Regions from separate parts of the Shewanella sp. MR-4 genome, predicted to be linked through region 2. Evidence: predicted binding sites of a transcription regulator. Region 2 holds the regulator's gene; each other region holds the start of a gene.
The links. Region 2 encodes NrdR, which represses ribonucleotide reductase genes. Its sites were predicted from a motif close to AAACACNANATNTNGTGTTT; they were not measured.
Positions count from the first base shown of each region.

Region 1: the regulator NrdR is predicted to act here: its motif matches at 6,472-6,491, upstream of nrdD (anaerobic ribonucleoside-triphosphate reductase).
Region 3: the regulator NrdR is predicted to act here: its motif matches at 4,979-4,998, upstream of nrdA (class 1a ribonucleoside-diphosphate reductase subunit alpha).

Region 1 covers NC_008321.1:2,900,847-2,911,096, reverse strand. Annotated here, with positions in the region: gene SHEWMR4_RS12875 (peptidoglycan DD-metalloendopeptidase family protein) at 1-728, shown strand, start outside; gene SHEWMR4_RS12870 (hypothetical protein) at 1,079-1,537, opposite strand; gene SHEWMR4_RS12865 (M48 family metallopeptidase) at 1,663-2,172, opposite strand; gene SHEWMR4_RS12860 (DUF3010 family protein) at 2,229-2,666, opposite strand; gene SHEWMR4_RS12855 (DEAD/DEAH box helicase) at 2,765-4,114, opposite strand; gene rssA (patatin-like phospholipase RssA) at 4,442-5,389, shown strand; gene SHEWMR4_RS12845 (hypothetical protein) at 5,499-6,194, shown strand; gene nrdD (anaerobic ribonucleoside-triphosphate reductase) at 6,522-8,639, shown strand; gene nrdG (anaerobic ribonucleoside-triphosphate reductase-activating protein) at 8,745-9,206, shown strand; gene SHEWMR4_RS12830 (YibL family ribosome-associated protein) at 9,332-9,688, shown strand; gene ribA (GTP cyclohydrolase II) at 9,952-10,250, shown strand, end outside.
Region 2 covers NC_008321.1:1,280,399-1,290,648, forward strand. Annotated here, with positions in the region: gene SHEWMR4_RS05695 (MBL fold metallo-hydrolase) at 64-963, opposite strand; gene SHEWMR4_RS05700 (LysR family transcriptional regulator) at 1,153-2,076, shown strand; gene SHEWMR4_RS05705 (TIGR00341 family protein) at 2,336-3,343, shown strand; gene ettA (energy-dependent translational throttle protein EttA) at 3,420-5,087, opposite strand; gene glyA (serine hydroxymethyltransferase) at 5,277-6,530, shown strand; gene nrdR (transcriptional regulator NrdR) at 6,741-7,190, shown strand; gene ribD (bifunctional diaminohydroxyphosphoribosylaminopyrimidine deaminase/5-amino-6-(5-phosphoribosylamino)uracil reductase RibD) at 7,278-8,423, shown strand; gene SHEWMR4_RS05730 (riboflavin synthase) at 8,431-9,087, shown strand; gene ribBA (bifunctional 3,4-dihydroxy-2-butanone-4-phosphate synthase/GTP cyclohydrolase II) at 9,155-10,250, shown strand, end outside.
Region 3 covers NC_008321.1:2,279,676-2,289,925, forward strand. Annotated here, with positions in the region: one part of gene SHEWMR4_RS20760 (IS3 family transposase) at 1-134, opposite strand, end outside; gene SHEWMR4_RS10065 (nuclear transport factor 2 family protein) at 264-719, opposite strand; gene yfaE (class I ribonucleotide reductase maintenance protein YfaE) at 918-1,328, opposite strand; gene nrdB (class Ia ribonucleoside-diphosphate reductase subunit beta) at 1,345-2,475, opposite strand; gene nrdA (class 1a ribonucleoside-diphosphate reductase subunit alpha) at 2,537-4,825, opposite strand; gene SHEWMR4_RS10085 (HAD family hydrolase) at 5,313-5,987, opposite strand; gene ubiG (bifunctional 2-polyprenyl-6-hydroxyphenol methylase/3-demethylubiquinol 3-O-methyltransferase UbiG) at 5,989-6,699, opposite strand; gene gyrA (DNA gyrase subunit A) at 7,085-9,847, shown strand; gene serC (3-phosphoserine/phosphohydroxythreonine transaminase) at 9,953-10,250, shown strand, end outside.

The sequences.
Region 1 (10,250 bases), 1.6 Mb from region 2:
AAAAAATGGGTTTAGCGGCGGCCGATATTCAGCGGATTGAAGATTTACTCAAAGAGAAAGTGAATTTTGCACGGGATTTACGTGCAGGTGATAAATTTTCTGTTTTGGTAAATGATCAATATGTTGAGGGCGAAGCAACGGGAAGCAGTCAAATATTAGGCGTGAGCATTAAAACGGGTCGCTCCGAAATTAGTGCATTCCAACATACCGATGGCAGTTATTACGATGCTAAAGGCCAAAGCTTAGTGCGTGCCTTCCAACGTATTCCATTAGCCAAACAACCACGCATGAGTTCTCGTTTTAACCCGACGCGTAAACATCCTATTACTGGCCGTATTTCTCCCCATAACGGTACCGACTTTTCAGTGCCTATTGGTACTAAAGTTATTGCTCCTGGCGATGGTGTCGTAAGCTTAGTCACCGATCACCAATTCGCGGGTAAATATATTGTGATTGAACACGGTGGTAAGTACCGTACACGTTATTTACATCTTTCTAAGGCATTAGTGCGTAAAGGTCAGAGAGTGACTCGTGGCCAAGTGATTGCTTTATCAGGCAATACTGGACGTTCTACCGGTCCACATTTGCATTATGAATTCCACGTTAATGGTAGACCTGTGGACCCAATGAGAGCCGATATCCCGATGGCAAGCCAATTAGCGAATCAAGAATTACGTACCTTCACCAATATCGTGAAGAGCCGCCAAGCGTTAATGAATTTAGGTTAATCTATTCATTAACCCGCGCGAACCGAATATAAAAACGCCGATGGATCTGATCTCATCGGCGTTTTTATTTGCGCTGCGTGTAGTGATAACGGCTGGAAAACGCTGTATTCATTAAACTACTGGTTAAGTAGTAAGGATGTTTAACCGGATTAGGGAGAAGCTTTACTGCTTTAATATAAGCGATGGATAGAGTTAAGTGGGTCGAATTAATGCGCATCTAAGCATAAACAGGTAAATGCTAATATCGCTTTATAGATGCGCCGACTGCCGATATAAGAAGTCGCTTGGTGCTACATTAGCTTGTATCTGTTTGATTAAGTTACGCAGAATAAACCGTCAATTCCAATGAATTAACTGGCCTGACGTTTCTGTATTACCTTTAAAGCACACTTACACAGACGACCTTTTAAAGCTGGGCAGCCTCCGCAGGGGGATTTTTTATAAGGACGAAGTGCAAAACTGCGTTCAGTGGCTAATGGACGGATATGCTTAATAACGGCGGATGATAAAAATTTAGCATCATTCGCGGCACTAAAATGGGCTTTAGCTAATTTAAGTTGTTTCTTGCGGGCGGTCTTATCGAGAGTTTGGATTTGCTGTTTCGCCACATATTCGGACAATAATTGGCTTAAGTGTTTACGCTGCTGTTTTTTATGTTGAGCGCGAGTCGCATGCATTATTGGGGTATTTGCCGAATAAAGGTTTTGCAATTCAACAAGGCTATTAGATTTTGCCTGCTGTTTTTGCAGTTTCTTGGCCTGTTTTTTACACCACTTTTCCAGTTTTTTACCAATTTTTTGCTTTTTCATACGACTTTTACACTGCTTTTGTGTGCTAACGAATAAGACAGATTCATTCTAAATGAAAATTATTATCAGTCAACTGAGTGTGAGAAATCGACGAGAAAAATGCGAGCTTACTTGAAAAAGTTTATTTAGTTTGAGTAGGGCGATTGGTTAGCGTCGATACAGGTTAGCAATAAACGCAGATCGAATTCGAATTGATGGTAATCGGGCTCCATATAAGTACACAACTTATAGAAAGCTTTATTATGATCCTTCTCTTTTAAATGGGCGAGTTCGTGTACCACCACCATTCTGAGCAAGGGTTCGGGGACGCGCTTTAAACGTGAAGAGATACGGATTTCGTTCTTAGCCTTGATTTTATTCCCCTGCACTCTAGAGACGTAAGAATGTAAGCCAAGTGCATGATGACTCATGCTAATTTTGTCATCGAAGATCACTTTTGACAGGGGAGAGGATTGGCGTAAAAACTGATTTTTTATCCCTTGGGTATAGTCATAGAGAGCTTTGTCGCTGCGGATCTCATGGACCGTGGGATGACGACGCAGCAAAACATCCGCAAGCTTTCCACCTTCGAGTAGTTGCTGAACTTGGCGTTGGATATCCGGACTATAACCGCTTAAATATTTTAAGGTTTGCATTGTTTCTAGCTGTGGGGAAACGAGCTTAGCGCTACAGTTGCGCTAAGCTCACACGCTTAAGCTTTACCGAAGATACGGCGATTTTGCTGAGCGTAGGCCGCCTCAAAGGCGGGTTGTTGGACGCGTTTGAGATCTAAGCTGTCAAAATCAACTTGAGGTGGATTACGCTTGTTTTGTTCCTTTATCGCAACAGGCGACAACAAGGTCACCGGCAGATCGCCGAGTTGAATTGCGGCTTCGAGTTTAAAGCTGGTGGCAGAGCCAGCCAGTTTGCCTTTTTGCTCGCGCTCGATAACGACGATTTCATCGACCTTATAATCTTCCATTAACTTATGGAAAGCGAAGTGAAATTCACGGATCGTTTCCGCTGAGGCTGATTGAGCGACGCTAAAAGACACTTTACGGCAGCTTGGTACGTTGAAGGTTTCACCTTCGTAGCTCAGCAGACTGATAATGGCTTCGCCGCCTTTTAATTCAACACCACAAATTCGCATGTTACACCTTTAAATATCAACATTTCTTACATATGGCAGGAGCATATTCCCGCCCGTAATATCGAGAGTCTGCACTATGGACTCTCGTGAGTAAATCATTAACGCTCGTCGTCATGATCCTGCAGCAATGGCGCCGCAGGTTTTTTACGCATTGGCGCATCACCCACATCAACCCCAGTGATAAAGCGTTTATCCCTTGAGGGAGCTGCTTTAACGGTTTTTGACTTGGCGTTCGCTTTGGTTTTTGTTCCTGCCTTGGTTACCGCTTTAGCTGCGGCGGCTTTAGGCTTGTCTTTTAAACCACTAAATTTAGCTTCGAGCCCCTTAATCACGCTGATCTCAAAGGTCTTTCTCAGGAAGAGTTGTACTTTCTTAAAGTTATCCCAATCCTTAGGACCAACGAGGGAGATTGCATCACCTTTGGCGCCTGCGCGTCCAGTACGACCTATGCGATGGACATATTCTTCGGCAAATTTGGGCATATCGAAGTTAATGACTAAGGAGACATTGAGTAAGTCTAAGCCTCTGGATGCCACATCTGTAGTCACCAGAATTTGCTGCTGGCCACGGGCAAATTGATCCATGATCTGATTACGTGCCGCTTGTTTAAGCTCACCACTTAAGGCGGCTGTGGCAAAACCCTGCGCCGAGAGTTTGCTCGCTAAGCGCTCGGTGTCGGCGCGGGTGGCGGTAAAAATAATCACTTGCTTGTGAGTTTCATCGCTAAGCAGACGTGTGAGCAGGGCTTCTTTGTGATCTAAGTGATCGCACAGATAAATACGCTGGGTAATATCCTGATGCTCAGTGTGGGCTGCGCCAATCGCAACATGCGACGGATTTTTAAGTAATGCTGCCGCAATCTCATTGATTTCACTGTGATCTAAGGTGGCCGAAAACATTAAGGTTTGACGGCGCTTATGATCGGCAGCAGCGTTAATGGCTTTTAATTGCGGCGCAAAACCCAGATCCAGCATACGGTCTGCTTCATCGAGGACAAGCAGTTCTAATCCATTGAGGAAGAGGTTTTTTTGCTCTAAATGATCGGCGATGCGTCCCGGCGTTGCCACGATAAAATGTGGCTCTTTTGCCAGTGCTTTGGCTTGATCGTTAAAGTTTTCACCGCCTAATACGCTAATGGCTTTGTATTGGGTGTTCGCCACCAGTAAACGTAACTGACTATACACCTGATGGGCTAATTCACGGGTAGGTAATAAAATCAGTACTCTAGGATCGCGCTTACTTAAAGCGCGGGTGGAGATAACCCTTTGCAATGCTGGCAACAAAAACGCTAAGGTCTTACCTGACCCAGTCTTTGATGATGCCATTAAATCTTTACCTGCCAATGCGATAGGCAGTGCTTGTTCCTGGATGGCGGTTGGGGTTGCAATCCCCATATGCTTTAAGCTTTGTAACAGACGCTGGTCCAGAGAAAAATCAGTAAACTGCAAAGGTATATCCCCTAAATCTGAGTGAGGGCAGATTATAGCCTTAAATCACTATGCTCAGCTATCTTGATTGGTCATTATCTTACTGGATCCGCTAAATTACGGCTGATATGGCAGACTTCATTTCGAGCATCCATTTACTCCGAACAATTTGCTTGCTAACAAACTTAGTGCGCGCCTTCTCGCAATGGATGTGTATGATGCTCGATTGAAGAGTGTTGGATACAGGCCTTTGCTTAGGCATGCGGAATAATAAACCATTAATGATTGACACTGTTCTGGGCGGAATTTAGCTTATTCAAATCATAGAGTTGTTAAGGGAAACATAGTATGAGCAAAGGGACAAAACCGACAATAGGTATTGCCTTAGGAAGCGGAGCCGCCAAGGGCTGGGCACATATTGGCGTACTTAATGGGCTCGCCAATATGGGGATAAAACCCGATAAGGTGGCCGGTTGCTCAGTAGGAGCCTTAGTGGGCGCAGCCTATGCTCATAATCATTTAGCCGAGCTTGAAGAGTGGGTACGCAGCTTTTCGAGTTGGGATGTCCTCGGACTGATGGACATTCGCTGGCGTAAAGGGGGATTGATCGGCGGTGAGAAAGTCTTCGATGTACTGCAATCGCGTATCGGCGATATCAATATTGAGGATTTGGACCGACCCTTTGCGGCGATTGCGACGGACTTATATTCAGGGCAAGAAATCTGGTTTCGCCATGGTGATTTACGCCAAGCCGTGCGCGCCTCGTGCTCAATGCCGGGAATATTAGCCCCCGTACGACAAGGGGAGCGTTGGCTCGTCGATGGCGCCGTTGTTAATCCTGTGCCCGTGTCTGTGAGCCGTGCTATGGGCGTCGATATAGTGATTGCCGTTGATTTGCATGGGTTTCATTCTGGGCGGCTGCAGGTATTGCCCGTCAACATGACCAGCCATAAGGCGCCAAAGGAAGAAAATGAAATGCCCGCTCGCCAAGAAACTGGCTTTATGGATTTGTTTGCGAGAGGGCGGGAATATGTCAGCAGCTTAACCGACAAGTTTTCCCTCGGCACTAAATCTAACCCTGGCATGATTGCGGTAATGTCACAGTCGATGGGGATTTTAGAGCAGCGTCATAAGCGGGCGCGTTTGATGGGTGATCCTCCCGATATTCTGGTCGTGCCTGAAGTCGCTAATATCGGCACTATGGAGTTTCACCGCGCCGACGAGGCAATTGCCGCAGGAGAAGCGGCTGTCGCTAAGGCGGCGCACTTGATTGAAGCGGCAATTTGGAAAGGTTAATCGACAGGGATGGTTCATCGTTACATATTGATTTAGGCAAGTGATTGTTTGATTGGCTTATTTTTTGCTTTAGCTCAATCACACAGTGTTAGATGCCGAATTATTGACGATGAATCCTCTTTTAAATGCCTTAAATCTGAACCGTAGCAGTGTTGCCGATGCCTATGGCCTGAACAGCAAGAAGACGGGCACGAGTAAGACAGACACAAGTAAGACTGAGTCCAGCACGGAGGCTAAGTCATCCGTCAAGGATACACCTAAGACTGATACTAAACCGAGCGATGACATTGCCTTGTCACCCCGCGCGCTTAGGGCGCAAAAAATCCAAGCGATGTCGAAGGACTTTTTTGCCGATGGCCAGTTTAGTGTGTCAGATATCCCAGCCCTAGTGTCTCGGCTGCAAAAGGACGGCATTTTGTCCGATGCACAGGTCGATCGACTGTCGCAAAACGGTATCAGTTTGCCGAGCCAAAACCCTAGCAAGCAATCTTTGCAGGATTTTATCGACGACGAGCTAAAGTCTTTGGCGGAAAAGTCGCCAAACAGTCCGATGATCAACACCTTAGTCGATGCTAAAAACGTGCTGTCGAATATGGACGATGCGCAATCTCCTGTGCTGGCACAAAAAGCCACCAAGGTGTTTGGCCAGTTAACCGATTATCTGAATAGCAACCCCACACTGAGCGATAGCCAAAAGCAGTTATGGCAGGGACTTAAGTCGACCATGCAAGTGGCCTCATCCATGGGAATGCAGCAGTCGGCATCGGGGCAATTGAGTAGTTATCTTGCTTTAGCAAAGCGCTAAGGTTAACAAGGGGTTAACTTTAGACAAGCTGCAATATATTTTTTTAAAACAAAGGACTTTGGCTTTTAAGCCAAGGTCCTTTGCCGTTATAGGTTCCCATTTTTAGCGTCCGCTATCTTGCTTTATGGCCAAGGTCAAGGCTTAAAACCGAGATCATTGGGTTTAGCTACAGTTCTTCTTTGTTCTTTTTATCCATCCCATAAATCATGATCTGGATCATGGAATTTTAGGCGGCGATGCCGCTTAATTGCCTAGATATAGTGTTTATTGATTATGTAAACACTATATGTAGTGTTAATTTTAATCGGAATGGAGAGGAACTGAACAATGCCAGTCGTGATCAAGCGGGATGGTTGCCGCACACCTTTTGATGAAACAAGGATAAGAGATGCAGTGATAGCGGCTGCAAACTCGGTTGGGATAGAGGATGCTGACTATGCCGCGACGGTTGCCGCTTGTGTGAGGGAGCGAGTGGCCAATCTGGCAGAAGTCGAGATCCACCATTTACAGGATGCGGTTGAAAACCTACTGATGGAAGGGCCTTACAAGTCTCTGGCGCGGGTATATATCGAGTATCGCCATGACAGAGATATTTGCCGCGATGCGACCAGTAAACTCAATCTTGAAATCCGTGGTTTAGTGGAGCAGAGCAATGCGGCGCTGTTAAATGAAAACGCCAATAAAGACTCTAAAGTGATCCCAACCCAGCGCGATCTACTCGCGGGTATCGTCGCTAAACATTACGCCAAGAGCCATATTCTGCCTAAGGATGTGGTGGCCGCCCATGAACTTGGTGAAATCCATTACCACGATCTCGATTATTCGCCGTTTTTCCCGATGTTTAACTGCATGTTGATTGATTTGGCGGGCATGTTGACCCACGGTTTTAAGATGGGCAACGCCGAAATTGAGACCCCAAAGTCCATCTCCACCGCTACGGCGGTAACGGCGCAGATCATTGCCCAAGTGGCCAGTCATATTTATGGCGGCACCACGATTAATCGTATTGATGAAGTGCTCGCGCCTTTTGTGGCGAAGAGCTATGACAAACACTATCAAGTGGCACTTAACTGGCAAATTAAAGACGCCAAGGCCTATGCGACGGCGCTCACCGAAAAAGAATGTCATGACGCTTTCCAATCCCTTGAATATGAAGTGAATACCTTACATACCGCCAATGGACAAACGCCCTTTGTGACTTTTGGTTTTGGTCTGGGGACTTCGTGGGAGTCGCGTTTAATTCAGCAATCCATGTTGAAAGTTCGTATGACGGGCCTAGGTAAAAATCGTAAGACTGCCGTGTTCCCTAAACTGGTGTTTGCGATTCGTGATGGCATTAACCACAAGGCTGGTGATTGCAACTACGATGTCAAACAAATGGCTCTTAAATGCGCCAGCATGCGCATGTATCCGGATATTTTGAACTACGAGCAAGTGGAAAAGGTCACGGGTTCATTTAAAACCCCTATGGGCTGTCGCAGCTTTTTAGGCTCCTATAAAGAAAATGGCGAGCTAGTTCATGAAGGGCGCAATAACCTTGGGGTGGTGAGCTTAAACTTGCCCCGAGTTGCCCTCGAGGCCAATGGCGATGAGGCTGAATTTTATCGCATTTTAGATGAGCGTTTACTGCTTGCCCGCCGCGCATTAGACACCCGCATCGAACGATTAAACGGCGTTAAAGCCAGAGTTGCACCGATTCTGTATATGGAAGGCGCCTGTGGTGTGCGCCTGCGCGCCGATGATGATATCGCCCAAATCTTTAAAAATGGTCGGGCATCGATTTCATTAGGCTATATCGGTTTGCATGAAACCATCAATGCGCTCTATGGCACACAAACCCATGTATTTGATGATACCAAGCTTCGTGAAAAAGCAGTGGCGATTGTCGCGCACCTTAAAGCGGCTACCGATGCATGGAAGGCCGAAACCGGTTATGGGTTTAGCCTTTATAGCACCCCGAGTGAGAGCCTCTGCAGCCGTTTCTGCAAGCTCGATGCGCGTCAATTCGGCGTGGTTGCAGGGGTCACCGATAAGGGCTATTACACCAATAGCTTCCACTTGGATGTGGAAAAGCGGGTGAATCCCTACGATAAAATTGATTTTGAGCAGCCATATCCTGCGATCGCCAATGGCGGATTTATCTGCTACGGCGAATACCCGAATATGCAGCACAACATCGAAGCGCTCGAAAATGTGTGGGATTACAGTTATAGCCGCGTGCCTTACTACGGTACTAACACGCCGATTGATGAATGCTACGACTGCGGTTTTACCGGCGAGTTTAGCTGTACCAGTAAAGGTTTTACTTGCCCTAAATGCGGTAACCATGAGCCAAGCCGAGTGTCCGTTACCCGCCGAGTGTGCGGTTACTTAGGTAGCCCCGACGCCAGACCATTCAACCATGGCAAGCAAGAAGAAGTGAAACGCAGGATCAAACACTTGTAACACTTTTGCCTTGTTTGTTTTGTTACACTGGCACAGTTGCACTGGTGGCGACTGTGCTTTGATTTTTAGCCCGTCGTTAAACTGGGCGTTAAAGTGGACGCAGCAATGAACTATCACCAATATTATCCCGTTGACGTGGTGAACGGTCCTGGCACCCGGGTAACCCTGTTTGTGTCAGGTTGTGAGCACCAATGCCGAGGTTGCTATAATCAAACTACTTGGGATGTGCGCTCAGGGCATTTATTTGATCAGGCAATGGAAGATAAGCTAATTGCCGATCTACAGGATGAACGTATTGTACGCCGTGGCTTATCACTCTCTGGTGGTGATCCACTCTTGCCAGCTAACCTTGAGGGGATCCTCGCGTTAGTAAAGCGGGTGAAAACCGAATGTCCGGGTAAAGATATTTGGCTGTGGACGGGTTATACCTGGGATGCGCTAACGGATAAGCAGCGTGCGGTACTGGAATATGTGGACGTGCTGGTGGATGGTAAATTCGAGCAGAGCCTTGCCGATCCGAGTTTGCCATATCGTGGCAGCAGCAATCAGGTGATCCGTTTCTTATAAAAGCGGTAACGAGGATCGCTAACTTGCTGTTATAATCCCACACCTTGACACAGTGACCCGGACATTCAGGCCCAAAATGGTGCACATATCGACTGGGATTCACTTAAGTAATTTAAGGTAAAATGATGAATTTAAAGCAAGAACTGCAGCAGCTTAACGATAAGTTAGATAAGTTTCGTCGTAAACTGGCGGCAGCAGAGCAACGTGGCGATGCCGTTATTGTGGCGCAATTTAAACGCGATATTGCGGCGGTCACTAAGCAAATCAATAGTGTAAAAACGCAGCAGTCGCGTCTTTTACAAAAGCAAGGCACAGATATTCAACACTTGCCATTCCACCGCGCTCTCACCAAAGCTGAGCAAGCCGACATGGGTCAACTGAAAAAGTCAGTCAAAGGCCTAGTGGTTGTGCATCCTATGACAGCATTAGGACGCGAAATGGGCTTAACCGAAGTAACAGGTTTTGCGCCAGCTAAGTTTTAAGTTTTATTGGCAAGTTATTCATTGAGTTGCAAAATAAGGCACATGCCTATTTTGCAGCGCCTTGAATGGTTGTTCGACAGATTGAGCTATACCCGTGATAGCGCCGCAGGCTTAGATTTATAGTTGATTAAATTACTAAAGTATTTCGTGAACACGGAAAACGCTTTAGAATAGGCGCTCAGTAGGCGAAGAGCCCAATCATCGTTTTGTTTATGGATGTTCCTTCCGTCTCATGGAATGAGAGTAGTCGTTAAGGTTAAGTCATGTCGATAAAATATGTCGCGACGTCAAAATTACCCACTCCCTGGGGCGTTTTTGCCATGCACGGTTTTGAAGATACCGAAACCGGTAAAGAGCATGTTGCCCTCACATTTGGCACCCTAAGTAGCGATGCCCCCGTATTAGGTCGTATTCACTCTGAATGTCTTACGGGCGATGCCTTGTTCAGCTTACGCTGTGACTGTGGCTTCCAGCTGCAAACCGCGATGCAAAACATTGCCGAAACCGGCAGTGGATTTATCTTATATTTGCGCCAAGAAGGCCGTGGTATTGGTCTGCTGAA
Region 2 (10,250 bases):
TTGAGTGCTAACCAAGGCTTACATCAGAATGAATGGGGCAGGGAATACCGTGCCCCGATGCGTTTACATGGGCCAGCGCATTTCGCCCATAATGACTTTAGCGCTGATCTCAAGGCCCACATCGCTGGGGATTTGTGGGTAGAGTGCAAGCATCTTGGCGATTAAGTCCGCAGAATTTTTTGCTGTTTTAGCTGCATTTTCAAAGGCATGAATATAGTCGCGGGTAAAGCTAATCGCGCGCTGATCAAATCTTGCCTTGCCAAGATAATGGCCAGGGATCACTGTTTCGGGGGAGAGGGCACTCATTTTATCCAAATGGGCTAACCAAGCCTGGTGAGACTCGATACTTTGGGTATCAGCTATCCAAACATGGGTATTATCAAATACTTCAACTCCGCCAGTGATGGTCTTAGCCGAAGGTACCCACAGGAAGGTATGCTTAGGGTGAGTATCCTCTAGACCTTCAATCAGCACTTGTTCACCGTCGATACTAAAGCTATTGGTTGTCACCACCTTTGGCAGCACTAATTGGCTCGGCGCATTGTCCTTTAAAATCGGTCCCCAGTAGGCAAGCTTGCCCTCCATCGAGGCTTTAATATCATCGACAGTGGTTTGGGTGGCGACGATTTCTACCTCGGGGAAGTTTTGCTTAATCACATCCAACCCAAAGTAAAAGTCTGGATCGCTGTGGCTGATATAAACCAAGGTGAGTTTTTTACCGCTGGCCTTAATGGTATCCACTAAGGTCTGGGCATCATTTTTTTGGAACTGAGCATCGACCAACATCATTTCATGCTCGCCACTGATAAAGCTGGAGGACACGGCAAAGATGCTGTTTTCACCCGGATTAAAATGGCTCACTTGCAAAGGTGCGGCCTGCGCCGTAGCCATTCCTGCCACAAGCATTGCAGCGGCGAATTGGGGTTTGAAGCTGGCCAAGCTCAGGTTATTCAATAGTGTCATTTCAGTTCTCACTTATTCATTCAAATAGGCATTCGGTGGTTTGCACTGCTGCAAAAGTGAGCTTAGTTTAGGTTGCAAAAAACGTTAGATAAACACGGAAAATTGCGCTTGTTTGTTGCATAATTCGGATGAATCGGCGTTGAAAGCCGAGAATCTAGTGCAAGCTAATCAACAAGGGGCGAATAAACCATGGATAGACTCGAAGCGGCAAAGGTGTTTGTGACTATTGTCGAACGAGGGAGCATGATTGGCGCCGCCGAGGCGTTAGATATGTCGCGCTCCATGGTGACCCGTTACTTGGCAGAGATGGAAGAATGGTCGGGCGCCCGTTTGTTGCACCGCTCTACAAGACGTTTGAGCCTGACCGATGCGGGTGAACAAGTGCTCGATTATTGTCAGCGCTTACTTGAGCTGGCGCAGGAAGTCCCTGCCGTCAGTCATGCTCAGAGTGCCCAGCCCCGAGGGCTACTGCGGATCAGCTGCTCGCAATTTATGGCGCATTTACTCCTCCCCAGCGTCGTGCGTCCTTATTTAGCTCAATACCCGCAGGCGAGTGTGAACTTTCATGTGACGAGTCAAACCGTTGATTTAGTAGCTGAACGAATCGATCTTGCCATTCGTATCACCAACGAACTCGACCCTACGCTTATCGCCAGACGTTTAGGCGAGTGTGAGTCTGTGGTGTGCGCGGCGCCGAGTTATCTTGCCTGCCATTCGGCCATCACGCATCCCGAGAATTTAACTCGGCATAACTGCCTAACCTATTCTTACTTTGGCGATGTGATGTGGCGATTCACTCAAACGCCTATCGCCGCGAAGGCAACGTCAACGCAGGAAGTCGGGCAGATATTCAATATTCCGGTGAAGGGCAACCTAAGTGCCAATGACTCTATGGTGGTGTTAAACGCCACCTTGGCGGGGGAGGGAATTGCCATGCAGCCCCTGTGGGCGGCTAAACCGCACCTCGATTCGGGGGCATTAGTGCCATTGCTGCGGGAATATAAACCTCAATCCCTCGGCGTGTACGGGGTGTATCAATCCCGCAAACATATGCAGCCCGCATTAAGGGTGATGATGGATATGCTAGTGCAGCATTTTAATGGGGCAATTTGAGGGCGTGATCTTGAATGCGCGACTTGCGCTTGCATCTCTATGAGATAACGGTGACAGGGTTGCGTTGTTCGTTCGACTCTGTCCCTCGGTTTACGTCACTTTGGAATCGTTAATCAACCCCAGCTCCTTCCTTTGATTTATATTTTGCGCCAGACGCTTAAACCCCATTGCGGCTATTTTCTGTTCAGCTATATTGGTTGGGATATTTTTGTTTTAAATGTGCAACTTAGGTCCCATCCTCCCTTGCTGAGCAGACGATATGAGCGAAGATATTAAAGATCACAAAGAAATTACCCGCGCGAATATTCGCGTCAATGCCCAGCTCGATGTGCCCTTTTTGGCGATGAACACCCTAGCGGCCATCATCGCCAGCTACGGACTCTTGGCCAACAGCGCCGCGGTGGTCATTGGCGCCATGATTGTCGCTATGCTGTTTTCCCCCATTTTAGGCTTGGCATTAGGGCTGGTCGAAGGGGAAAAACTCTTAGTCCGCCATGCCATTAAAAGTTTGATTGTGGGGAGTATTCTGGTTTATTTCACCGCCTTTTTAATTGGCTTTCTGCATTCCGATATTCCTATCACGCCGGAGATCATGGCAAGAACGGCGCCTAACTTTCTCGATTTGATGGTCGCGTTTGCGGGTGGTGCGGCTGGCGCCTATGCGACCATTTCGCCGCGGTTAAGTACTTCCTTTGTGGGGGTGGCGATTGCTACCGCATTAGTGCCGCCCCTGTGTGCCTCGGCGATATTGCTCGGCCATGGCAATTTTGAACTCGCCCGAGGCGCCTTCTTACTGACGTTTACCAACATAGTCGCCATCCAATTTGTGTCCTCCGTGGTGCTGTGGTTGAACGGTTTCCACGGATTTTATTTTTGGCAAAAAAGCTCACTGTGGGAGTTGTTGAAACGTAACTTTATTACATTGATCTTGTTGGTTATTTTAGTTATTGCCCTCAGTGTGAATCTGCATAATGTGGTTGCAAGACAGTTGTATGAGAGCAAAGTGACTCGGATTGTGAGTGAGCAGCTACTCAAGTTCCCCAATATGCGGTTGATTAAAGTGGGGATTGAAGAACAAGCCAGTCAATGGATAGTGCGGGTCACCGTTGGCGGCATTAAAAAACCAGATGCCAGCTTTGTACGGCTACTGGAGAGTGAGTTGACACAGACGGGGCAAGTAAAACCGGCGACCGTGCGCGTACGTTACTTTCCGGTCGATGTGATTGACCGCGATGGTGATGTGAAAGCGATTCAGGAGCAGGATTAGTCGGCATAACCTTTTGTGCATAAAAGAAAAGCCCCGCAATTGCGGGGCTTTTTATGTACCTATAAACGCATGGCGCTTACTTGGTCATACGCTTGTATTTTAAGCGGTGTGGCTCAACCACATCGGCACCATAGGTGTTCTTCAACCACGCCGAGTATTCGGTGTAGTTACCTTCGTAGAAGTTCACTTGGCCTTCGTCGCGATAATCCAGAATATGGGTCGCGATACGGTCTAAGAACCAACGGTCGTGCGAGATCACCATAGCGCAACCTGGGAATTCGAGAATCGCTTCTTCCAGTGCGCGCAGGGTTTCAACGTCTAAGTCGTTGGTAGGTTCGTCGAGGAGAAGTACGTTACCGCCAGCCTGCAGCAGTTTAGCTAAGTGAACACGGTTGCGCTCACCGCCCGACAGCGTGCCAATCACCTTTTGCTGATCCGCACCACGGAAGTTGAAACGGCCCACATAGGCGCGGCTTGGGATTTCCATGTTGTTGATACGCATGATGTCTTGACCACCGGAAATTTCTTGCCAAATGGTGTTCTTGTCATTCATCGAGTCACGGAACTGTTCAACCGATGCCAGTTGCACGGTTTCACCCAGCTCAATGGTACCGCTATCAGGCTGCTCGCTGCCAGACAACATGCGGAACAGGGTCGATTTACCCGCACCGTTGGCACCGATAATACCGACGATTGCGCCCTTAGGAATGGAGAATGACAGGTTATCGATCAGAACGCGGTCACCGTAGGACTTGGTTAAGTTCTTCACTTCGATGACTTTGTCACCTAAACGCGGTCCGGGCGGAATAAACAGCTCGTTGGTTTCGTTACGTTTTTGGTAATCAGTGGTGTTCAGCTCTTCGAAGCGCGCCATACGGGCTTTGCCCTTAGACTGACGGCCTTTTGCACCTTGGCGAACCCATTCTAATTCTTTCGCAATGGTCTTTTGACGCGCGCTTTCTGCGGCAGATTCCTGCTTCAAGCGGGCATCTTTTTGCTCAAGCCATGAAGAGTAGTTGCCTTCCCATGGGATACCCTCACCACGGTCAAGTTCTAAAATCCAGCCAGCAGCATTGTCGAGGAAGTAACGGTCGTGGGTAATCGCCACAACGGTGCCCGAGTATTCCTGCAGGAAGTGCTCGAGCCAAGCGACTGATTCGGCATCCAAGTGGTTGGTGGGTTCGTCGAGCAGCAGCATCTCTGGCTTTTCCAGCAGCAGACGGCAAATTGCCACACGGCGGCGCTCACCACCCGATAAGACTTCAATCTTTTCATCCCAATCTGGCAGACGCAGGGCATTCGCCGCACGCTCAAGGATGTTGTCCAGATTGTGGGCGTCCTGCGCTTGGATGATGGCTTCGAGTTCGCCTTGCTCTTTGGCAAGTGCGTCGAAGTCCGCATCGGGATCGGCGTAGGCTGCATAGACTTCGTCTAAGCGTTTGAGGGCATTTTTGGCTTCAGAAACCGCTTCTTCAATCGCTTCACGCACGGTTTGCGTCGGGTCGAGTTTCGGTTCCTGTGGCAGGTAACCAATCTTCAGCCCTGGCATTGGGCGCGCTTCACCCTCAATTTCGGTATCGATACCGGCCATGATGCGCAGTAGGGTGGATTTACCTGAACCGTTAAGACCTAACACACCGATCTTAGCGCCGGGGAAAAAGCTTAAGGAAATGTCTTTAAGGATCTGCTTCTTAGGAGGAACAACCTTGCCCACCCGCAGCATGCTGTAAACAAACTGAGCCATTTTTCTGCATCTTAAGTGACTAATGATGCGGCTAATTCTACTCGATTGCGCGCCGAACTCAACTCGGCATTGAGGCGAGTTCAAGGTAAAACTGTAGGATTTTCATGTTTCAGAGACTGGGATTGTCGGCTCGTTACGAGTAGAATACCGCGCAACCCTACCTACAAGAATTGGCAGCTGGAGTAAGCAATGCTGAAAAAAGATATGAATATCGCAGATTATGATCCGGAACTGTTCAACGCAATTCAGAACGAAACTCTGCGTCAAGAAGAGCATATTGAGCTGATTGCTTCTGAAAACTACACCAGTCCACGCGTGATGCAAGCGCAAGGTTCACAATTAACCAACAAGTACGCCGAAGGTTATCCTGGCAAGCGTTACTACGGTGGTTGTGAGTATGTGGACGTAGTTGAAACCTTAGCAATTGAGCGTGCAAAACAACTGTTTGGTGCGACTTACGCAAACGTGCAACCTCACTCAGGTTCTCAAGCAAACAGCGCCGTTTACATGGCATTGTTAAAACCAGGCGATACCGTTTTAGGTATGAACCTCGCTCACGGTGGTCACTTGACCCACGGTTCACCTGTAAACTTCTCCGGTAGACTGTACAACATCATTCCTTACGGCATCGATGAATCAGGCAAAATCGACTACGACGAAATGGAACGTCTGGCAGTTGAACATAAGCCTAAGATGATGATCGGTGGTTTCTCTGCTTACTCAGGCATCGTTGACTGGGCAAGAATGCGCGAAATCGCAGACAAAATCGGTGCTTACCTGTTTGTCGACATGGCGCACGTTGCGGGTCTTATCGCCGCTGGTGTGTATCCAAACCCTGTGCCACACGCGCACGTTGTGACCTCAACCACTCACAAGACCTTAGCCGGTCCTCGTGGCGGTATCATTCTGTCTGCAGCCGATGATGAAGATTTATACAAAAAGCTGAACTCTGCGGTATTCCCAGGCGGTCAAGGCGGTCCTTTGATGCACGTTATCGCAGGTAAAGCGGTAGCCTTCAAAGAAGCTTTAGAGCCAGAGTTCAAAGCTTACCAACAACAAGTGGTTAAGAACGCTAAAGCTATGGTTGAAGTGTTCTTAGAGCGCGGTTACAAGATCGTTTCTGGCGGTACTGACAACCACTTAATGCTGGTGGACTTAATCGGTCGCGACCTGACGGGTAAAGAAGCCGATGCCGCTTTAGGTAGCGCGAACATCACAGTAAACAAAAACTCTGTGCCTAACGATCCACGTTCTCCATTCGTGACCTCTGGTGTGCGTATTGGTACGCCTGCGATCACTCGCCGCGGCTTTAAAGAAGCTGAAGCGAAAGAGTTAACCGGTTGGATCTGTGACATCCTCGACGATGCCCACAACCCAGCAGTCATCGAGCGCGTAAAAGGCCAAGTATTGGCACTGTGCGCCCGTTTCCCTGTTTACGGTTAATTCGTTAATTTATCTGAATATGAAGGCTGAGTTCACAACTGCTTAGGGTGTTACTCTTAGGTGGTTAACCTCAGCCGATAAATAGGATAAAATCCCATGGCCGCATTAAGCGGCCATTTTTATTGCTAAAATCTTAGACTTAAACCCGCTCGGTTTAAGCGAGAAACAGCGAAAGCCACAGGCTTTATTCCATTCACGGCAGGAGGCTCAATGCATTGTCCATTTTGCAGCGCGACAGATACTAAAGTGATCGATTCCCGATTAGTGGCGGAAGGCCATCAAGTGCGTCGTCGCCGAGAATGCACCGAATGCCACGAAAGATTTACTACCTTCGAAGGGGCTGAATTAGTGATGCCACGGGTGATTAAACGCGATGGCACGCGCCAACCCTTCGATGAAGAAAAGCTGCAAGCAGGTATGTTACGCGCGGTCGAAAAGCGCCCTGTGTCTATGGATGAAATCGAGCAGGCCTTAAGTAAAATCAAGTCAACACTTAGGGCTACTGGCGAGCGCGAAGTGCCATCCGAGATGATAGGTAACTTGATGATGGAACAGTTAATGAGCCTAGATAAAGTTGCCTATATTCGTTTTGCCTCGGTTTATCGCGCCTTTGAAGACGTCTCCGAATTTGGTGAGGCGATTGCGAAACTGCAAAAGTAATGTGGGTTATCTTAAGTTAGTGCTTAGGTTAGCGCCTCGTTATGCGCCGCATTCGGGCACGCTTCCTCAAGATTTCATAGGGTTTATATGAATTGGTCAGAACTCGATAACCAGATGATGAGCCGAGCCATACAACTGGCTCGCAAAGGATTTTATACCACTCGCCCCAATCCCAGTGTGGGCTGCGTTATCGTAAAAGATAATCAGATTGTCGGTGAGGGTTATCATCAAAAAGCTGGCGAGCCACATGCTGAGGTGCATGCACTGCGGATGGCTGGCGAGCTTGCCCGTGGCGCGACCGCCTATGTCACCTTAGAACCTTGCAGCCATTATGGCCGCACACCGCCGTGTGCCTTGGCACTGATTAATATTGGTGTAAAACGAGTCGTGGTGGCGGTTGAAGATCCCAATCCGCAGGTCGGTGGTCGCGGTATTCAAATGCTGCGCGATGCGGGCATTCAAGTGGATGTCGGTTTGCACCGCGACGAAGCTTACGCTTTAAATCTTGGTTTTATGAAGCGCATGGAATCAGGCCTACCTTGGGTGACGGTAAAGCTTGCCGCGAGCCTAGATGGTAAAACCGCGTTATCAAACGGTGTGTCCAAATGGATCACAGGCCCCGAAGCTCGCCGCGATGTGCAGCGCTTACGTTTACGCGCCTGCGCGCTAGTGACGGGGATTGACACTGTGCTGGCCGATGACCCTTCGCTTAATGTGCGTTACTCAGAGCTTGGCAGTCTTAGCTCACAATTGAGTGAAGCGCAGATTTTACAACCGCTGCGGGTGATATTAGACAGTCGTTGCCGGATGCCGATTACGGCAGCCTTGCTTGCGATTGAATCGCCGATGTTATTAGTCTCAACTGAGCCTTACTCGCCAGCCTTTATGGCGCAGTTGCCCGCCCATGTGACTTGTCTTCAATTACCGGCGATTGATGGTCGAATCTCGCTGCCTGCACTCTTAAGCTATTTAGGCAAAAGCTGTAATCAGGTGCTTATCGAAGCGGGCGCGACCTTAGCCGGCGCCTTTATCGGTGACGGATTAGCCGATGAATTAGTGTTGTATCAAGCGATGAAAATCCTTGGCGCACAGGGACGTAATCTACTCGAATTACCCGATTATCAAATGATGGCCGATATTCCGACCCTCAAACTGGTCGATGAGCGTAAAGTGGGCGCGGATACGCGTTTCACCTTGAGGCTTACATCCAATCCATCTTTAGCGAATAAGTGAGTTAACCATGTTTACTGGGATTATTGAGGCCGTTGGCACGCTGCGAAAGCTTGAACGTAAAGGCGATGATATTCGTTTGACGGTCGCCAGTGGCAAACTGGATTTAAGCGATGTGCGTTTAGGCGACAGTATCGCCACCAATGGTGTGTGTTTGACTGTGGTTCAGCAATTAGCCGATGGCTATGTGGCGGATGTGTCGGCTGAAACTGTCAGTCTCACAGGCTTTGCTAACTATAAAGTCGGCACTAAGGTTAATCTTGAAAAAGCCGTTACCCCGACAACTCGCCTCGGCGGGCATATGGTCAGCGGCCATGTGGATGGCATTGCCACCGTAGAGCAGCGTCTTGCTCGTGGTCAAGCAATCGAATTTTGGTTAGCGGCGCCTGCGGAGCTGGCTCGGTATATTGCTCATAAAGGTTCTATCACCATCGATGGCGTGAGCCTGACGGTAAACGAAGTCGATGGACACCGTTTCCGATTAACCATAGTGCCCCATACAGCGGGTGAAACCACGTTGGTAGATTTGAAAGCCGGCGATAAGGTAAATATTGAAGTGGATTTAATCGCCCGCTATTTAGAGCGTTTAATGCGCTTTGATACTAAAGAAACCCAAGGCGGCGGGGTGACCATGGAAATGTTAGCCCGTGCTGGCTTTGTGCGTTAGGGCACTGGCACTTAGCTCACTTAGGTATAGAATTTCATAACAACAGTAAAATCATAAAGGTCCTACAATGGCGCTGCACAGTATAGAAGAGATCATCGAGGATATTCGTCAAGGCAAAATGGTTATTTTGATGGATGACGAAGACAGAGAAAACGAAGGCGACCTGATTATGGCGGCCGAGCTGGTCACGCCTGAAGCGATTAACTTTATGGCGAAATACGGTCGTGGACTCATCTGTCAAACGATGACTAAAGCCCGTTGCCAGCAGTTAAACCTGCCCTTGATGGTGACTAATAACAATGCGCAGTTCTCGACTAACTTTACGGTATCGATTGAAGCGGCAGAAGGCGTAACCACTGGGATTTCGGCCCACGATCGCGCCGTAACGGTAAAAGCAGCCGTGGCTAAAGATGCCAAGGCATCGGATTTAGTTCAGCCGGGTCATATCTTCCCATTAATGGCGCAGGACGGCGGCGTGTTAACCCGCGCAGGTCACACTGAAGCGGGTTGTGATTTAGCCCGTTTAGCAGGGCTTGAGCCATCGGGGGTGATTGTTGAGATCCTCAATGAAGACGGCACTATGGCTCGTCGCCCTGATTTAGAGATTTTCTCTGAATTACATGGGATTAAAATCGGCACTATTGCGGCGCTTATCGAATACCGCAACACCAAAGAAACCACAGTCGTGCGCGAAGCTAAATGTAAACTGCCGACCCGCTTTGGCGAGTTCGACATGGTGACCTTTAGGGACACTATCGACAATCAACTACACTTTGCCTTAGTGAAGGGCGAGGTGAAGCCAGATTGTTTAGTGCGCGTACACTTACAAAATACCTTCAACGATTTACTCCACTCAGAGCGCGATCAGCAGCGCAGCTGGCCGCTTGAAAAAGCTATGGAACGCATTTCTGCCGAAGGTGGTGTGTTGGTGTTGCTGGGCAATCAAGAGCATCCTTGTGAAATCCTCTCTAAAGTCAAAGCCTTTGAAGCTGAAGATCAAGGTCAAGCGCCAGCCTCTGCAAAATGGCAAGGCACTTCGCGCCGTGTAGGTGTAGGCTCACAAATTCTGGCCAGCCTTGGGGTAACTAAAATGCGACTCTTAAGTTCGCCTAAGCGTTATCATTCACTCTCAGGTTTTGGTCTTGAAGTGACCGAGTACGTGG
Region 3 (10,250 bases), 1.0 Mb from region 2:
TGAATACCAAAATGGGCTTGGGCTTGTTTGTACGTCATTTCGCCTTTTTCAACACGCTCTACAACGCCTAATTTAAAGGCTAAGGTGTAATCTCGTTGTGTGCGCTTACGGCTTGAGTTAATTGATGTTGTCATAAAGAAGTCCTCTTTATGTCAACGTATTTCAGGACTAGACATTACTAACACAAAAGCCTGAGTCAGACTCAGGCTTTTTTGTTGATTGATATGAAGATAAGCGCTTATCTATATGAGTGGGCCATCTGCTTAGTTGGGTAAATGCCCATAACTTACCACCCGCGTGACTTGCCACTGGCCATTGGCGTGTTGCCAGACCATTAAAAATTTGGCTTTGCCGTCACAACTGCCTGTTTCTTGGCTGCAAAATTTATGTACGCCCTCAGTTATCGCACCAAAGTCCTTGATGGGATAGGCTTGAAAGCTTTCTTCAACCAGTGAGCGGGTGTATTTACCGCAGGCATAGTTTTTAGTGTTGTCGATCATCGACTGGCGATCCCAAGTGACACCACCGTTGTCATGGTAAAACTCGACCTTCTCTGCAAAGTAACTTTCGTGTAGCTTGAGTTGTTGCTCATCGGCACAATGATTAAATGAATCAAATACCTTGCTATCCATATCTTTCATCTCGGCAACGAGGTTATCTGCACTTGAAAATGCACTCATTGACACAAGCAGCAAGCTGATCGCGATTAACTTATCCATAGCTCTCCTTGGCATAAACTGGTCCACCTAATACAAAGTAAAAGTTAGTGGAAAGCAATAACATAATGATCTTTTGGCAAGCTAACAAGGACGAGTGATAAAGCGTTTGGGAAGCCGTAATAATGCTGTCTTTTGCTAATTAGTAAGTGTTATGCAGGGAAGATGTTCGTCAATACGAATCGGTAGCAAACGACTCTGCTAGTCTTCGACCACTTCTTGCTGTGGCACAGCTTTGAGATTGGCGGTTTTACGCGTCGATGGGGTTTGGGCGCGAGTGTTACCGCAAGCATAGGTCACCACGGCAGCACCTTCGGGGGATAAATCGAGTTCTAAATCTTCGCTAGGAATACAGCAGCAGGGCAGACATTCGTCGGCATTAAGCTCGGCCAAAGGCTCGGTTAAATAGCTGACGCTGCCGCTAATAATACGGGTCTTGCAAGCGCCGCAAAAACCACTGCGGCACTCAGAGAAAATGGTCACTTTTTTGGCTTCGAGTGCTTGCAACAACGAATTGTGCTGTTCGGTAAACAGCAGCACAGGTTGCCCTTGAAGGCGCACAATGGGCGCCTTCGCAAAGGGGTTGTTTAACAGCAGGTTCGATTTAGCCATAAGCAATCAAATCCCGTTAGAGATCGAAATCGAGGAATTCATCACTGTCGACGGCCGAATCGATTTGACCGACAAGATAAGATGACACTTCGACTTCCTGTGGTGCCACTTGTACTGCATCACTCTCTAACCAGTTCTTCATCCAAGGCAGTGGGTTAGACTGCTCTGCATAAGGCTGTGGCAGGTTAACGGACTTCATCCGTTGGTTAGTGATGTACTCAACGTATTGGCAGAGGATCTGCTCGTTGAGACCGATCATCGAGCCGTCTTTGAACAGGTATTTCGCCCATTCTTTTTCTTGCTCGGCGGCTTTTAGGAACAGGTTATAGGCTTCCTGTTGGCACTCTGCTGCAATTTCACCCATTTCAGGATCGTCTTTGCCGGCCTGCATAATGGTTAAAATATGCTGAGTACTGTTTAAGTGCAGCGCTTCGTCACGGGCGATAAGACGAATAATTTTCGCGTTACCTTCCATGAGCTTGCGCTCAGCAAATGCGAATGAGCAGGCAAAACTGACGTAGAAGCGAATCGCTTCGAGGGCGTTAACTGACATCATGCACAGGTACAACGCTTTCTTTAGCGTGCGAGTGTTGACTTCAATCGGCTCGCCATCGATCACATGGGTGCCTTCACCTAACAGGTGGTAAACCTGCGTGAGTTTAATTAAGTGATCGTAATATTCGGCAATGTCAGTCGCGCGGCGCAGGATCTCTTGATTCACCACGATATCGTCAAAAATCACTGAAGGATCGTTCACGATATTGCGAATAATGTGAGTGTATGAGCGCGAGTGGATGGTCTCCGAGAATGACCAAGTCTCAATCCAGGTTTCTAACTCTGGCAGCGATACCAGCGGTAGAAATGCCACGTTGGGCGAACGACCTTGGATAGAATCGAGCAGTGTTTGGTATTTCAGGTTCGAAATAAAAATATGCTTTTCATGATCTGGCAGTGAGTTGTAATCGATCTTATCGCGGCTCACGTCGACTTCCTCTGGGCGCCAGAAGAAAGACAGCTGCTTTTCAATTAGTTTTTCAAACACTTCATATTTTTGTTGGTCGTAACGAGCGACGTTAACCGATTGTCCGAAAAACATAGGTTCACGGGTGGCATCGTTCGGTGTTTGGCAAAAAGTAGAGTAGGTCATGGTACGAGTATTCCAATAAGTCGGGATCCCAAAGGGATCCCGTAACCGTTAACATTAAAGATTAGATTTTGCAGGCGCCGCCAGCACAGCCGTCATCTTCTTTCTCTATGTTGGTAATGTCATCGTGTTGATCCGATGCACCATCGCGAGTGTTATGGTAGTACAGCGTTTTTACACCTAACTTATAGGCATTGAGTAAGTCTTTCAGCAGAGTCTGCATCGGAACCTTACGGCCTTCGAAACGCGTGGGATCATAGTTAGTGTTGGCCGAAATTGCTTGGTCAACGAATTTCTGCATGATACCCACGAGCTGTAAGTAACCTTCGTTGCTTGGCATTTGCCATAGCAGCTCGTAGTTGTATTTCAGCTCATCAAAATCAGGCACCACTTGCTTTAACTGGCCATCTTTACTGGCTTTGACACTGATCAAACCGCGTGGCGGTTCGATACCGTTAGTCGCGTTTGAGATCTGTGATGAAGTTTCAGACGGCATCAGCGCAGACAGGGTCGAGTTACGTAAACCGTGCTGTTTGATGTCTTGGCGCAGTGTTTCCCAGTCTAAATGCAATGGCTCGCTGCAAATTTTATCTAAATCACGTTTGTAGGTATCGATAGGTAAAATACCTTGGGCGTAAGTGGTCTCATTAAATAATGGGCACGCACCTTGCTCTTTTGCCAGATTCATTGACGCCTTGAGCAGATAGAATTGAATCGCTTCAAAGGTCTTGTGAGTCAGGTTGTTCGCGCTACCATCGGAGTACTTCATGCCATTCTTCGCTAAGTAGTTAGCGAAGTTGATAACACCAATACCTAAGGTACGACGGTTCATCGATGAAATTTCAGCCGCTTTGATTGGATAATCTTGGTAATCCAGCAGGTTATCCAGTGCACGTACCGCTAAATCGGCTAATGGCTCAAGCTCGGCTAAGTTTTTGATCGCACCTAAGTTTAACGCTGACAGTGTACACAGCGCGATTTCACCGTTCGGATCGTCAATGTTGTTCAGTGGCTTGGTCGGCAACGCGATTTCAAGACAAAGGTTAGATTGTCTGATCGGAGCGACTTTCGAGTCGAACGGACTGTGGGTGTTACAGTGGTCAACGTTTTGGATGTAGATACGGCCTGTTGAAGCACGCTCTTGCATCATTAATGAAAACAGTTCGACTGCTTTCAATGTCTTCTTACGAATGCTGCTGTCTTGCTCATATTGCAGGTACAGACGTTCGAATTCGTCTTGATCTTCGAAGAAGGCATCGTAAAGACCTGGCACGTCCGATGGACTGAACAGGCTGATGTTTTCGCCTTTGATCAGACGTTGATACATCAGCTTGTTGAGCTGCACGCCGTAGTCTAAGTGGCGAATACGGTTATCTTCAACACCGCGGTTGTTTTTCAGTACCAGCAGCGATTCTACTTCTAAGTGCCAAATGGGGTAGAAGAGGGTCGCTGCACCACCACGAACGCCGCCTTGCGAGCAAGACTTCACCGCCGTTTGGAAATACTTGTAGAAAGGTAAGCAACCAGTGTGGAAGGCTTCGCCGCCGCGGATTGGGCTACCTAATGCACGGATACGACCGGCGTTGATACCGATACCCGCGCGTTGGCTGACATACTTCACGATAGAAGAGGCGGTCGCGTTGATAGAATCTAAGCTGTCGCCACACTCAATCAGAACACATGAACTGAATTGACGCGTTGGCGTACGTACACCCGCCATGATTGGCGTGGGCAGAGAAATCTTAAAGGTCGATACCGCGTCGTAAAAATCTTTAACGTATTGTAGGCGCGTTTCTTTTGGATAACGGGCAAACAAGCAGGCCGCCACCAGAATATAGAGGAACTGGGCGCTCTCATAGATCTCGTGGGTGACACGGTTTTGTACCAGATACTTACCTTCGAGCTGTTTTACCGCCGCGTAGGAGAAGTTCATATCGCGCCAATGGTCGATATAGGTATCCATGATATCGAGTTCTTCGCGGGTGTAATCCTGCAGAATATGCATATCATACTTGCCAAGCTCGACCAGTTTAGTCACATGGTCGTATAACTTTGGCGGCTCGAACTGACCAAAGGCCTTCTTACGTAAATGGAATACGGCTAAGCGCGCAGCCAGAAACTGATAATCCGGTGATTCTGGGGAAATTAAATCCGCCGCAGATTTGATGATCGTTTCGTGGATAGCTTCGGTTGGGATCCCGTCGAAAAACTGTAAATGCGTGCGAAGTTCAACTTCAGAAACAGAAACGTTTTTTAATCCCTTGGCTGCCCAAGTAATTACGCGGTGTATTTTGTCGAGATCGATTGTCTCACGTGCACCACAGCGTTTTGTGACTGTCATATTGCTATTCATTGAAGAGAGGCCTTGGTTCTGATATCTGTTCAGGTGAACTAAGTCACCGTACGTTTCCTTGTAAAACAATCAACCTGAAAACCCTTAATACTGCTGACTATGCAGGAGATAGTCGATTTAACGGGGAACTTCTAGTGTGTCTGATTGCTACCTATACACAAGATATGGTGTTTTAAATAATCTGAGATACAAGATAGTGAGGTTTGACGCTATTTGCAAGTCTCAATTCAGGGGGTATCTTGTGGATATCTTGAGGATAATGAAAAGCGTTAGTGATGACTAACCCTGAAGCTCAAATTGAGATTAGCGTGCGACATTGATGACGTTTTTTTGCGCAAATTTCACTGTGTGATCGATCGCTAAAATAAGCAGCGATCGCGATCGCAAGGATTGACCCTTAGCCTAAATTGCATTACCAGCGAAGGGCGCATTTTTTCGCCGTTAATGGGATTCGGTTGGGCCGTTAACCTTGGTCAATCCGTTACTGCTATTTGGCCAATGCTTGGCTTAAGGCCGAATGCAAACTCGATGGCGAGTTAAACTGCGCATAGGCAGGCCATGCATCGGGCGTATCGGCTTCACTCAAATATCCCCACAAGGCCACACCGCCGAGCATGCCCGCCGCTTGAGCCGCGAGTAAATCCCGCTCCGCATCCCCTAGATAGAGGATTTGCTGTGGATGGCACTGCAGCTGCTGCGCGCCCAATAGCATAGGTGCGGTATGGGGCTTAGGGAAACGAGTCGAATCGCCACTGATCATCACTGGCATACGCGAGCTGAGCTTCAGCTTATGCAATAGAGGGCGAGTAAAGCGGGCGGGTTTATTGGTGATCACTCCAAACGGCACGCGGCATAACTCGAGCCAATCGAGCAGGGGAGCGATACCATCAAACAACTGGCAATGGTCGCCATTGATCCTTTGATAGTGGGCGAGGAGTCCTTGCTGTACTTGAGTGCGCAGTGCGTCATCAGCGCCGGGAATCGCCGCATCGACTAAGGCAAAGCTGCCATGGGAGGCGGCGCTACGCATGTCAGCTAAAGGTTTTGCCGCGATACCGACATCAGACAAACTGAGGTTAAGGGCCTGAACCAGATCCGGCGCGGTATCGGCAAGGGTACCGTCAAGGTCGAATAAGACCCCTTTAACCTCAGCTAAGCTCATCTTAATCTACCTTTTGCGTCGCAATCATATAGTTAACATCGACCTTTGGGGTGTACTTAAAGATCCCCGTCAGTGGGTTATAGGTGATCCCAAGTGCATCTTTGCAGAGAAGATCGGTGTTATCGACTAAGGCCATGAGTTCCGATGGCTTGATGAACTTATTATGGTCATGGGTGCCAATTGGCAGCATCTTTAATAGGTACTCGGCGCCGATAATGGTCTCGACAAAAGACTTAATATTACGGTTGATGGTTGAGAAAAACACAAAACCGCCGGGTTTAACCATATCGCAGCAGGCTTGAATGACCGATTGCGGATCTGGCACATGCTCGAGCATCTCCATACAAGTCACCACATCGTAGTATTCGCGGTGATCTTCTCGATGGGCCTCGGCAGTGTTTTTGACATAGTTGATGCTCACGCCAGTTTCCAATGCATGTAAACGCGCGACTTCTAATGGTTCTTCACCCATATCGAGGCCGTCAACGACCGCGCCGATGCGCGCCATGCTTTCGGATAAAATGCCGCCGCCGCAGCCGACGTCTAGCACTTTCTTACCAAAAATCCCGCCTGCCGTTTGATCGATATAGTTAAGGCGCAGGGGATTTAATAGATGCAGCGGCTTAAACTCGCCGTTAAGATCCCACCAGGTTTCGGCCATACGTTCAAACTTTGCGATTTCCTGCGGGTCTACGTTGGTACTCTGTTGCATGCTATTACCTATAGCGGCTGTCATTGTGCGGCCATTATAACGACAATGGGGGATAAACACAGTATTGGCTGATTCTAAGTCTTTGTGGTTGAGTGAAATTTCAACAATTATCATTAATTCTTCGACACTTTGTGATGCAGAGCGGTTTTTCTGCTCAGAGATTAATCAAGTGTTGGCCTCAATTTAACCGTTAACGACGGATTTTATTGAGTTTAATAGGCCAAATTGACAGTGTTTTCATCTATTAAGCCACATCCTTCGCAATTCACGAAGGATAGGTCTGGCGACATTAAATAACTGTGTTAGAATGCCAAATCACGTTTTTGGGCCGCTCAATGATACGGATTATGCGTTGTCGGCTAATTTTCAGGGGAACGAGCAGTTTATGACTGATCTGGCATCATCTATTTCGCCAATTAATATCGAAGACGAACTAAAGAATTCGTACCTTGATTACGCCATGAGCGTCATCGTGGGACGTGCATTACCAGACGTGCGTGATGGCCTCAAGCCTGTGCATCGCCGCGTGCTGTTTGCCATGAGTGAATTGAAGAACGATTGGAACAAGCCGTACAAAAAGTCTGCCCGTGTGGTTGGTGACGTGATCGGTAAATATCACCCCCATGGTGATTCAGCGGTTTACGATACAATCGTACGTATGGCTCAGCCTTTCTCTCTGCGTTACACCTTAGTCGATGGTCAAGGAAACTTCGGTTCGGTTGACGGTGACTCCGCAGCGGCAATGCGTTATACCGAAATCCGTATGGATAAGTTAGCGCACCAGCTCCTCGCCGATCTTGAAAAAGAAACCGTTGACTATGTGCCAAACTACGACGGCACTGAACAAATTCCTGCGGTATTACCGACACGCGTACCTAACCTGTTGATCAACGGTTCATCGGGTATTGCGGTAGGTATGGCGACTAACATTCCGCCCCATAACTTAACCGAAGTCGTTAAGGGCTGTTTAGCGCTGATCGCCGATCCTGCGCTGTCTATTGAACAGCTGATGGAACATATTCCAGGCCCGGACTTCCCAACGGCTGCGATTATCAATGGCCGTAAGGGCATTATCGATGCCTATAAAACAGGCCGCGGCCGTGCTGTCATGCGCGCGCTGGCTGAAGTCGAAACTGAAGACAACGGCCGTGAACGTATTATCGTCACCGAAATCCCTTATCAGGTGAACAAGGCGAAACTCATCGAGAAAATCGCTGAGTTAGTCAAAGATAAGAAGATTGAAGGCATCAGCGGTCTGCGCGACGAGTCTGACAAAGACGGTATGCGCATCGTTATCGAAATCAAACGCGGTGAAGTGGGTGAAGTTGTCCTGAACAATCTCTATGCCCAGACACAGATGCAATGTTCTTTTGGTATCAACATGGTGGCATTGACCAATGGTCAGCCTAAGTTGTTCAACTTAAAAGAAATGCTCGAGTGCTTTATCCTGCACCGCCGTGAAGTGGTGACTCGTCGTACCGTATTCGAACTGCGTAAAGCGCGAGAACGCGCCCATATTCTTGAGGCATTAGCGGTTGCGCTGGCCAACATCGACCCGATTATTGCGCTGATCAAAGCTTCGCCAACGCCAGCAGACGCTAAAGTCAAACTGGTTGAGCAGGGCTGGGCACTTGGCCATGTACAGGGCATGCTTGAAAAAGCGGGTGACGATGCGGCGCGTCCTGAATGGTTAGAGCCAGAATTCGGTATCCGTGATGGCTTATATTACCTGACTGAGCAACAGGCTCAGGCGATTCTAGAGCTGCGTTTACACCGTTTAACTGGTCTTGAGCACGATAAGATCATCGCCGAATACGAAGAACTGCTCGAGTTCATCGCGGGTCTGCTGTTTATTCTGCGCAGCCCTGAGCGTTTGATGGAAGTGATCAAAGAAGAGCTAGAAGAAATTCTTGCTGAATACGGTGATGCTCGCCGCACTGTCATCAACGCCAATGAAATTGATATGAGTCTTGAAGACTTAATCAACGAAGAAGACGTGGTTGTGACCCTGTCACACTTAGGTTACGCCAAGTACCAACCGCTGAGCGATTATCAAGCCCAGCGCCGTGGTGGTAAGGGTAAAGCCGCAACTAAGGTGAAAGACGAAGATTTCGTTGAAAAACTGCTGGTTGCCAACACTCACGATACCATTTTGTGCTTCTCAGATTTCGGTAAGATGTACTGGCTTAAGGTCTATCAATTACCGCTGGCGAGCCGTACTTCCCGTGGTCGTCCGATTGTTAACTTACTGCCGCTGTCCGATGGTGAACGCATTACTGCGATTCTACCAGTGCGTGAATACGCAGAAGATAAGTACATTATCATGGCGACCTCTAACGGTACCGTGAAGAAAACTGCGCTGACAGCTTATAGCAACCCACGTGCTAACGGCATTATCGCCGTGAACCTGAAAGACGGTGACCAACTGATCGGTGTCGATATCACCAACGGTGATGATGAGATCATGTTGTTCTCGAACGAAGGTAAAGTGGTTCGCTTTAAAGAAGGCGAAGAAGTGTCCGTACTCGATGAAAACGGCAACCCAGTGCTGGATGAAGAAGGTAACCCACAAATCAACTTCAAGGGCGTGCGTCCAATGGGTCGCGGCGCGACCGGTGTTCGCGGTATCAAGCTTGAAGAAGGTCAAAAAGTGGTGTCTCTCATCGTACCTAAGGGCGATGGCGCTATCTTAACCGTGACCGAAAACGGCTATGGTAAACGTACTGAACTGTCTGAATACCCATCTAAGAGCCGCGCGACTAAAGGTGTGGTATCGATCAAGGTGAGTGAGCGTAACGGTGCGGTTGTTGGCGCGGTACAAGTTGGCGGTAATGACGAAATCATGCTGATCAGCGATAAAGGTACCTTAGTCCGTACGCCTGCGAACGGTGTGTCAATCATCGGCCGTAACACCCAAGGTGTGACCATTATCCGTACGGCTAGTGATGAGAAAGTGGTTGGTCTGCAACGTATCGATGAGATCCAAGGCGACGAAGATGAAGTCGAGCTGGATGAAAACGGTATGCCAATCGTCCCAGTTGTCGCTGAAGGTAACTCTGTTCATGAAGAGCCTTTAGAAGAGGAACTGGAAGAAGAATTAGACGAAGACGAAGACGAAGAGCTTGACGACGAGCAAGACGAAGACTAATTCGAGAGTATGAAAACGAGCGTCCAATTGGACGCTCGTTTTTTTCATGGCAACGTTTTATTTTATGAATTCTAATATCATGGTTTGTAAATAAGGAGAGTGGCAGTGAGCGCGATTTATAATTTCTGTGCAGGTCCTGCGATGTTACCCGCAGCGGTAATGAAAAAAGCACAACAGGAATTACTCGATTGGAATGGGCTAGGTGTCTCCGTGATGGAAGTCAGCCACAGAGGTAAGGAATTTATCGCGCTGACCAAGCAAGCTGAGGCGGATTTACGCGAGCTGATGCACATTCCACAGAACTATCATGTGCTGTTTATGCACGGCGGTGGTCGCGGTCAGTTCTCTGCCGTTGTGAATAATTTTTTAGGCAACCAAGGCCGAGCCCTGTATTTAGTCAGTG